Regions from separate parts of the Bradyrhizobium sp. 22 genome, predicted to be linked through region 1. Evidence: predicted binding sites of a transcription regulator. Region 1 holds the regulator's gene; each other region holds the start of a gene.
What was found. Region 1 encodes PhoB, which activates phosphate uptake and scavenging genes when phosphate is short. Its sites were predicted from a motif close to TGTCATNNANCTGTCAT; they were not measured.

Region 2: the regulator PhoB is predicted to act here: its motif matches at 1,252-1,268, upstream of ugpB (sn-glycerol-3-phosphate ABC transporter substrate-binding protein UgpB).
Region 3: the regulator PhoB is predicted to act here: its motif matches at 1,423-1,439, upstream of K410_RS0125675 (UDP-2,3-diacylglucosamine diphosphatase).

What each region holds. Positions count from the first base shown of each region.
Region 1 covers NZ_KI519400.1:1,769,651-1,772,922, reverse strand. The annotation lists gene pstB (phosphate ABC transporter ATP-binding protein PstB) at 1-210, shown strand, start outside; gene phoU (phosphate signaling complex protein PhoU) at 222-938, shown strand; gene phoB (phosphate regulon transcriptional regulator PhoB) at 962-1,669, shown strand; gene K410_RS0133795 (GcrA family cell cycle regulator) at 1,899-2,408, opposite strand; gene K410_RS0133790 (aspartate aminotransferase family protein) at 2,878-3,272, shown strand, end outside.
Region 2 covers NZ_KI519399.1:506,374-509,645, forward strand. The annotation lists gene ugpB (sn-glycerol-3-phosphate ABC transporter substrate-binding protein UgpB) at 1-1,197, opposite strand, end outside; gene K410_RS0103750 (CaiB/BaiF CoA transferase family protein) at 1,417-2,622, opposite strand; gene K410_RS0103755 (organic hydroperoxide resistance protein) at 2,808-3,233, opposite strand.
Region 3 covers NZ_KI519400.1:58,791-62,062, forward strand. The annotation lists gene K410_RS0125670 (glycosyltransferase family 4 protein) at 1-573, opposite strand, end outside; gene K410_RS0125675 (UDP-2,3-diacylglucosamine diphosphatase) at 587-1,399, opposite strand; gene thiD (bifunctional hydroxymethylpyrimidine kinase/phosphomethylpyrimidine kinase) at 1,692-2,492, opposite strand; gene K410_RS0125685 (PAS domain S-box protein) at 2,826-3,272, shown strand, end outside.

The sequences.
Region 1 (3,272 bases):
ACCGCCAAGGTCGAGGAGCTGATCCAGGAGCTGTCCGAGAATTACACGATCGCGATCGTCACCCACAACATGCAGCAGGCGGCGCGCGTCTCCGACAAGACCGCCTTCATGTATCTCGGCGAGCTGATCGAGTTCGACGACACCAGCAAGATCTTCACGTCGCCGACCGACCGGCGGACGCAGGACTACATCACCGGCCGGTTCGGCTGAGGAGACGCAACATGGGTACTGAACATACCGCAAAGGCCTTCGACACCGACCTCCAGGAGCTCACGCGCCTGGTCGCCGAGATGGGCGGCATCGCCGAGCGCATGATCGTCGATTCCGTCGATGCGCTGATCCGCCGCGACGTCGCGCTCGGCCAGCGCGTCGTCGCCATCGACGCCGATCTCGACGCGCTGCAGAAGCGCATCGAGGAACGCGCCGTGCTCACCATCGCCCGCCGCCAGCCGATGGCGGTGGACCTGCGCGAGATCGTCGGCGCCATGCGCGTTGCGACCGACCTCGAGCGCATCGGCGACCTCGCCAAGAACATGGGCAAGCGCGTCGCCGCGCTGGAGACCGACTTCCATCCGCTCAAGCTGTTCCGCGGCCTGGAGCACATGACCGACCTGGTGCAGCAGCAGGTCAAGAGCGTGCTCGATGCCTATGCCGCGCACGATCTGCCGGCGGCGATGGCGGTGTGGAAGGGCGACGAGGAGGTCGACGCGATCTGCACCTCGCTGTTCCGCGAGCTCCTGACCTACATGATGGAGGATCCGCGCAACATCTCGTTCTGCATCCACTTGATGTTCTGCGCCAAGAACATCGAGCGCATCGGCGACCACGCCACCAACATCGCCGAGACCGTGTTCTACATGATCGAGGGCCAGGCGATCACCGACAAGCGGCCGAAGGGCGACATGACCAATTTCGCCACGACGATCCCGAATACCTGAAGACCTCAAGGAGCGACGACAACATGGGCGCACGCATTATGGTGGTTGAGGACGAGGAAGCTCTCACTGAGCTTCTGCGTTACAACCTCGAAGGCGACGGCTATGACGTCGAGACGGTGATGCGCGGCGACGACGCCGACACCCGCCTCAAGGAACACATTCCCGATCTGATCGTGCTCGACTGGATGCTGCCGGGCCTCTCCGGCATCGAGCTGTGCCGGCGCCTCCGCACCCGGCCCGAGACCAAGCAGCTGCCGATCATCATGCTGACCGCGCGCGGCGAGGAGAGCGAGCGCGTGCGCGGCCTTGCGACCGGCGCCGACGATTACATCGTCAAGCCGTTCTCTGTGCCGGAGCTGCTCGCGCGCGTGAAAGGCCTGCTCAGGCGCGCCAGTCCGGAGCGGCTCGCGACCGTGCTGGCCTATGGCGACATCGAGCTCGATCGCGACAAGCGCCGCGTCGCGCGCTCCGGCCGCCCGATCGATCTCGGCCCGACCGAATATCGCCTGCTGGAGTTTTTCCTGGAGCATCCCGGCCGCGTGTTCTCGCGCGAGCAGCTGCTCGACAGCGTCTGGGGCCGCGACATCTACATCGACGAGCGCACCGTCGACGTCCATATCGGCCGCCTGCGCAAGCTGCTTAATCTCGGCCGCGAGCAGGATCCGATCCGCACCGTCCGCGGCGCCGGCTACGCGCTGGACGATCGCTTCGCCAAGGCGGAGCAGACGTAAAGCTCCAGCGAGAGCTGGTTTGGCGAGCTCGGCCGTCATCCCGGGGCGCGCGCAGCGCGAGCCCGGGACCCATAATCATAGGACGTGGTTTGGCGAAGACTCGAAGTCACCATCTCGCGCAACAATTGCGCCCTGTGGTTATGGATCCCCGCGTTCGCGGGGATGACACCGAGTTGGTTGAGGCGCCGTCGTGTGACGGCTGCCGTCTTTACGATCAGCTAAATCTCGCTCAGCGCGTCGGCTTCGGTGCCGCGCGGCGGCGATCCGCCGCCGGCTGATACGCCACGCGCGAGTGCTGGGCGCAATAGGGCAGGCCGGACAGCGCCTTGCCGCCGCAGAAGAAGAAATCCGGGCTCGAGGGATCGCCGACCGGCCAGTGGCAGGTCGCCTCGTTCAATTCGAGCAGCGACAGCCGCTGGCTCATCGGCACCACGTTGTCGTAGGTGACGGGTTCGGCCTCGACCTCGACCTCGAAGGCCTGCGCCAGCGCGGTGTTGCCGCGCGCGATCGGGCGGCTCACCCGCATCATGTGCTGGGCGGGACGCGCCTTGCGCGGCCGGGGCGCGGCCGACGAAGGGCTCTTGGCGCGGCCGGACAGGCCGAGCCTGTGCACTTTGCCGATCACGGCATTGCGGGTCACATTGCCGAGCTCTGCTGCGATCTGGCTGGCCGACAATCCGGCCTCCCAGAGCTTTTTCAGCTGCTCGACGCGATCGTCGGACCAGGTCAAAACCGTCATTGCACCCTTTCCCTCGCCGCGCGGTTGCCATCCTGGCGGTCCGTGCGGCGAATGCCTAAGCCTCGAAAAACCCGTGCCGCTCGAATCCCTTAGGGCTCGCCGGGCGCGCAACTGACGCCCGAACGTTTACGCCGGTACATGAGGACTCTTGGGATCAGAACTGCCGCACGAGATGTCGTATCTGACAAGCCAAACGCTACAATATGGCGTGACTCGCGCGCAAGAGTCCGCCGACTCGCTTCCACATGTTCCGTGGTGAAAAACCCGCAAAATCGCCACCGCAAGACTACGGAATCACCGTTTCACCACCGTTTCCTGGGGCTTTCGGGCGGCATTGACACCCGTTTCACCAGGCCTAAGATAGTTGTGCGTGCCGCCCTTAAAAGGCGGCACGTTTCGTTTTCCGGGCCGGTGGATGGTGCGTTGCGCAATGCACGCCTCACACCGTCCGCAACATCATGTGGCCGTCATGACTAACAGCGCAGCCCCGCATTTGCTCCCCGTTTTCGCCAGGGCCAACCTCGGTTTCGAGCGCGGCGAAGGCTGCTGGCTGATCGCGACCAATGGCGATCGCTATCTCGATTTCACCTCGGGCGTCGCCGTCAATGCGCTCGGCCATTGCCACCCGCATTTGATCGAGGCGTTGCAGGAGCAGGCGACGAAGCTGTGGCACATGTCGAACCTGTTCCAGAGCCCGGACGGCGAGAAGCTCGCCGCGCGCCTGTGCCACGAGAGTTTTGCCGACCTGGTGTTCTTCTGCAATTCCGGCGCCGAGGCGCTGGAGGGCGTGATCAAGCTGGTGCGCCATCATCACTTCTCCAAGGGGCACCCGGAGCGTTACCGCATCATCACGTTCGAAGGCGC
Region 2 (3,272 bases), on a different contig from region 1:
GACGTCGCGGAGCTGCACCATGTTGCCGAGACGCAGACCGCGCGAATTCTCGGTCGGCTCCTTGTTGGTCAGCTCGAGCAGCGGGGTCTCGAGATAGGGCTGGTCCTTGTAGAAGCCTTCGGCCTTGGCCTTCTCATAGGCCGCCTTGGTGATCGGCAGATAGCCCGACGATTTGTGGATGTAGACCTGGCGATCGGTATCGGAGAGGAACGTCAGGAACTTCGCCACGCCCTTGTATTCGTCCGCCGATTTGCCGCCCATGATCCAGAGCGAGGCGCCGCCGATGATCGAGTTCTGCGGCGCGCCCTTGGCGTCCGGATAATAGGGCATCGGCACCGCGGTGAAGGCGAACTTGGCCTGCGCCTTGACGTTGCCGAAGAATGCCGACGAGGTCAGGTAGAGCGGACATTCGCCCGACGTGAAGCGGCCTTCGCCGGTGTTGGTACGGCCGGCATAGTCGTAGGTCTTGTCCTTCTGGAGCTCGACCAGGTTTTCCAGATGCTTGACCTGGAGCGGACCGTTGAAGGACAGCACGGTGTCGAAGCCGTCGAGGCCGTTGGCCTTGCTGGCGAGCGGCACGTTGTGCCAAGCCGACAGCTGCTCGAGATTGACCCAGGTGACCCAGGAGTTGGAGAAGCCGCAGGTGGCGTGGCCGGCCGCCTTCAGCTTCTTGGCGGCGTCGAACACTTCGGGCCAGGTCTTCGGGATCTCGACATTCGCCTTCTTCAGCGCGTCGAGATTGACCCACATGACGGTCGACGACGAGTTGAAGGGGAAGGACAGCATCTCGCCCTTCGAGGTCGAGTAGTAGCCGGTGATGGCGGGCAGATAGGCCTTCGGATCGAACTTCTCGCCGGTCTCGGCCATCAGCTTGTAGACCGGCTTCACGGCGCCGGTCGCCGCCATCATGGTGGCGGTGCCGACCTCGAACACCTGCATGATGTGCGGCGCGTTGCCGGCGCGGAACGCGGCGATGCCGGCGTTCATCGTATCGGCGTAGTTGCCCTTGTAGGTCGGAATCACCTTGTAGTCGCTCTGGGCACCGTTGAAGTCGCTTGCGAGCTTGACGATGACGTCGTTGTTGGCGCCGGTCATCGCGTGCCACCACTGGATTTCGGTCACGGCCAGCGCCGGCGAGGCGCCGAGACCAACCGTGAGTGCAACAGCCGCCGCCGCACCAAAATGTCGAAGAGCCATCAAGAAAACCTCCCTTGCCCGTCACTAAAGAAGCGCTTGCGCTACCAGCGCCGTATGACGTTCACATGACTGTGTAAGCGGCCGAAACGAAAGCGGCAAGCGCTGGAAAAGGGAAGCCGGAAAATAGGCGAAGGCGATGCGGACAACTTCCGCCGTTCGCGGTGCACTATCGTGCCCGCGCCGCACTGCGGCATTCTTCGTTGGACCGAGGGAGTGCTTTTAGCGCTTGCGGTCGGGGCCGCAGACCGTGCCCTTCTCGACCATCGCGTCGATCTCGGCCTTGGAGTAGCCGAACTCGCCCAGCACCTCGGCCGCGTGCTGGCTGAACTTCGGCGGCAGCCGGCGCAGGCTAGGCTTGCTGCGGTCGAGCCGGATCGGCGAGGCCACGCCCTTGTACCAGTCCTTCTCGATGATATCACCGCGCGCGATCGTGTGCGGGTTGGTCAGCGCCTGGTCGATCTTCTGCACCGGCCCTGCCGGCAGGCCCGCAGCGAGCAGGCGATTGCACAGCGGCTCGGCCTCGTGCTGGCTGAACACGGCGGCGAGCTCGGCGCGCAGCGCCTCGCGGTTGGCGATGCGGTCCTTGTTGCGGGCAAAGCGCGGGTCGGTGCCGAGCTCGGGCTTGCCGATCTCCTTGGCGAGCTTTCGGAAGGTGCCGTCATTGCCGACGCCGATGAAGATGTTGTCGGTTTTGGTCGGGAAGATCGCGTAAGGCACGAGGTTCGGATGCTCGTTGCCGGTGAGCGACGGCGGCTTGCCGTGCATGAAATAATTCGCGGTGTGCGGATGCATGATGGCAAGGCCGGTCTCGTACAGCGTCGTCTCCAGGAACTGGCCCTTGCCGGAGCGCTGCCGCTCCGACAGCGCCATCAGGATGCCGATCGCGGCATAGAGCCCGGTGGTGATGTCGACCAGGGGCACGCCGATCCGCATCGGCCCGCTCTCGGGCGAGCCGGTCGCCGCGATCATGCCGGTCATGGCCTGGATGATGGCGTCGTAGCCGGGGTTGCCGCCGCGCGGGCCGTCGGCGCCGAAGCCGCAGATCCGGCAATGCACGAGGCGCGGAAATTTCCTGCTGAGGACGTCGTTGCCGATGCCCCATTTCTCCAGCGTGCCCGGCTTGAAATTCTCGATCAGGACGTCGGCGGTCTCCAGCATCTTGAGCAGCACGACGCGGCCGCCTTCGGAGGCGAGGTCGAGGCCGATCGAGCGCTTGTTGCGGTTGATGCCGACGAAATAGGCCGCGTCTTCCTCGTGGAACGGAGGGCCCCATTCGCGCACCTCGTCGCCGGCGGGCGGTTCGACCTTGATGACGTCGGCGCCGTGGTCGGCGAGGATCTGGGTGCAGTAGGGACCGCCGAGCACGCGCGTGAGATCGATGACGCGCAGTCCGCTCATGGCACCTGTGGCGGCTTCAGAACTCATGCCTTCGCTTCCCCTGTGTCGACGTTTGATCACAGGCCTAGCGAGGTTTGCAGCGAGCAGCAATGGCTCCCGGCGTAGGGCCGCATGCGCCCGCCATTGCGGCAATCCCGCGGCGTGGCAAATGCGGATTCTGGCGGAAGCGGCCGGCCCGAGGGGGATCCCGGGCCAGCCAATCCGCCGTTCGATCAGACGACCGTCAGGCGAACGTCGACGTTGCCGCGGGTGGCGTTGGAATAGGGGCACACCTGGTGGGCCTTTGCGACCAGCGCCTCGGCCTCGGCGCGGGCAAGGCCCGGCAGCGAGACCGCGAGGTCGATATCGAGGCCGAAGCCGCCTTCGGAACGCGGGCCGATGCCGACGGTCGAGGTGACGGAGGCGTCATTCGGAACCTTCGGGCCGCCTTGCGAGGCCACGAACTTCATCGCGCCGATGAAGCAGGCGGCATAGCCGGCCGCGAACAGCTGCTCGGGATTGTTGCCGGCGCCGCCGCCACCGCCGAGCTCCTTCGGCGTGGCCAGCTTGACGTCCAGCGCGCCGTCGAGGGTTGCAGCATGGCCGTCGCGGCCGCCGGTGGCCTTGGCGCTGGTCTTGTAGAGCACGTTCACGGACATTGTCGTCTCCCTGGTTTCGATGGGTGCGGTGTTTATTGC
Region 3 (3,272 bases), 1.7 Mb from region 1:
GCGGCCGACCGACAGGAACACCGGTGCCGGCAGGCAGAGGTCGATGGCACGCGGATGGAACACCTTTGTATCGACGCCGCGCGGCCACAGCACGACATTGGCGAAACCGCGCTCGGCCAGCTCGCAGGCGAGCGCAGGCGTTGCCGCCATCACGGCACGGCTGGGCGCATGGAAGCGGCGCAGCGCCCGCCAGATCAGCGAGCCCGGAACCGGCACGCGGGCGCGGACATATTCGGGAAAGCGGGTGTGAAAGCTGGTCGTGAACGGCAGCCGGCGCTGGCGGCAATAGCGGCGGACCATCAGGCCGATTGGCCCTTCGGTCGCGATGTGGATGCTGTCCGGGCGCGCCTCCTCGATCAGCCTGGCAATGCGCGCGGGGCGCGGCATCGCCAGCCGCACGTCGCGATAGCTCGGCATCGCGAAGGTGCGGAACGCTTGCGGCGTCAGGAACGTGAACGCAACGCCGGAGCCTTCGACATCAAGCCCTTCGGCTGCGTCCGCCAGCTTGGTCAGCGTCCGAACCACACCGTTGACTTGCGGGTGCCAGGCGTCGGTCGCGACCAAAATGCGCATCGGGCGGCCTCGGTTATGCGGCTCTGGCTGCAACCTGCGGGACGGCCGCCGGCTTCTGCAGATGATCCGCCCAGGTGATGATCTCGAAACGACCGTCGTCGTGCTCGACGAGCGCGGTGCAGCTCTCGACCCAGTCACCGCAATTCATGTAGCGAATGTCGCCTTCGTCGCGGATCACGGCATAGTGGATGTGGCCGCAGATCACGCCGTCGGCGTCGTAGCGCCGCGCCTCGGCGGCGAGCGCCTGCTCGAACGCGCCGATATAATTGACCGCGTTCTTGACCTTCTGCTTGGCCCATTGCGACAACGACCAATAGGGCACCTTGAACAAGCGGCGGAAGAAGTTGACGAAGCGATTCATCTGGATCGCGAAGTCGTAGGCCTTGTCGCCGAGATGGGCGAGCCAACGCGCGTTCTGCACCACGAGATCGAAGATGTCGCCGTGGATGACGAGATAGCGCTTGCCGTCGGCGCCGGTGTGAACGGTGTTCTCGACCACGTCGATGCCGCCGAAATGCGTGCCGTAATAGTTGCGCAGGAACTCGTCGTGATTGCCGGGGATGTAGATGACCTTGGCACCCTTGCGCGCCTTGCGCAAAAGCTTCTGGACGAGGTCGTTGTGGGATTGCGGCCAGTGCCAGCTCGATTTCAGCGCCCAGCCGTCGACGATGTCGCCGACCAGATAGATCGTGTCGGCGTCGTGGTAGCGCAGGAAGTCGAGCAGAAGATCGGCTTGAGAACCGCGGGCTCCGAGATGAACGTCGGAGATGAACAACGTGCGAAAGCGCCGCTCGGGGCCCTCGTCACTCACATCGTAACTTCCCATGCGCCAGCCTGTAACAATGTCCCGTGACAGGGGGATGACCGATTGAACCCGTGAGGCACCTCTAGATACGAATCACGCCTAGCCTCGCCCTCCCTGCGAATATCAGTCGCATGCGACAATCAGGCGACACGGCGCCGCAGAAGGTGATCGTCATGCCCGGGCCTGTCCCGGGCACCACGTTCGTCGTGCTGCGTGGCAAGGCGTGGATGGCCGGGACAGGCCCGGCCATGACGAGGTGGGGGCTCGCGTGCCCCCAAACTGCGCCGCGGCGGCGCTCCCGCGCGCGCCCGCGTCAGTAGAACCTGTGAAAATGATGGATCGGGCCGTGGCCGTGTCCGACGCTGAAGCGGTCGGCGGCGGCGATCGCCGCGCTGATCCAGGTCTTGGCGTTGCGCACGGCGCTCGCCAGATCCTCGCCCTTGGCGAGCCCGGCCGCGACCGCCGAGGACAGCGAGCAGCCGGTGCCATGGGTGTTGCGGGTCGCGACGCGCGGCGCGGCCAGCGCGAGCGTTCCCTCGCCGCTGACGAGATAATCGATGCTCTCGGCGCCCTCGCCGTGCCCGCCCTTGATCAGGACCGCACGGCAACCGAGCGCCAGCAGGCGCCGCCCCTGGCTTTCGATCTCCGCTTCGCTTGCCGCGACCGGCTCGTCGAGCAGCGCCGCGGCCTCCGGCAGATTGGGCGTGACCACCGACGCCAGCGGTATCAGTTTCGTGCGCAGCGCATTGACGGCCTCCGCGGCGAGCAGGCGATCCCCGGACGTCGCCACCATCACGGGATCGAGCACGACGTGCCTCGGCGACCAGCGCAACAATGCGGCCGCGATCGCCTCGATGCTGGCGACCTGGGCCACCATGCCGATCTTCACCGCGCCGATGTCGAGATCGGAGAACACCGCATCGATCTGCTCGGCGACGAACGATGCCGGCACGGCGTGGATGCCGGTGACGCCGCGGGTGTTCTGCGCGGTCAGGGCCGTGATGACGGACGCGCCGTAGACGCCGAGCGCCGCAAACGTCTTCAGGTCGGCCTGGATGCCGGCGCCGCCGCTGGAATCGGAGCCGGCGATGGTGAGTGCGACCGGGGTCGTCATCGCCGGGCACCTTTGCTGGATACGGACACCGCCATGGCCTGTCCTAGCGCGACCGCGAAACACCGGCAAGCGCCCACCCGCCGGCGGCAGCCCGTGATTCGCCGTGGCGCCCCCAGTTCGAATCAGGCGAACTCGAGGGCCTCGGCGCCGCAACGGTACGGGATGCAACCGCGCGGAAACCCTTGGTATAGTCTCGAACTGCTTCGTCGATGCGGCAGACGTCGGGTGGTCGACCTGTCAGCGACACCGATGTTCCGGGCCGCAAGGCCGCTCGGAACGGAATCGTGGGGTGAAACGATGTGGGCCTTTTTCGAACGTCTCCTCGACTCGTCCATGCTTTCGCCGCACGGCATCTGCCTGTTGTGGGAACCCGAGCTGATCTGGCTTCACGTCGCCGCCGACGCCTGCATCGCCGCCGCCTATTTCTCGATCCCGATTGCCCTCGCAATCCTGGTCACCAAGCGGCGCGACCTCAAATTCGGCTGGATCTACTGGGGCTTCGCAATCTTCATCATGGCGTGCGGCCTGACCCATGTGCTGTCGATCTACACGCTCTGGGTCCCGATCTACGGCATCGAGGGCATCGTCAAGGCGGCGACCGCGGTGGCCTCCGTGGTCACGGCGGGCGCGCTTTGGCCGCTGCTGCCGAAGATTCTGGCGATCCCCTCGCCGTTCGAGCTGCGGCAGGTCCAGGCCGCGCTCGAGGAGGAGGAAATCAAGAGCCGCGACGCCGCGCTGCTGCTCCAGCAGATCAGCGACGCGCAGCGTGCGATGCGCGAG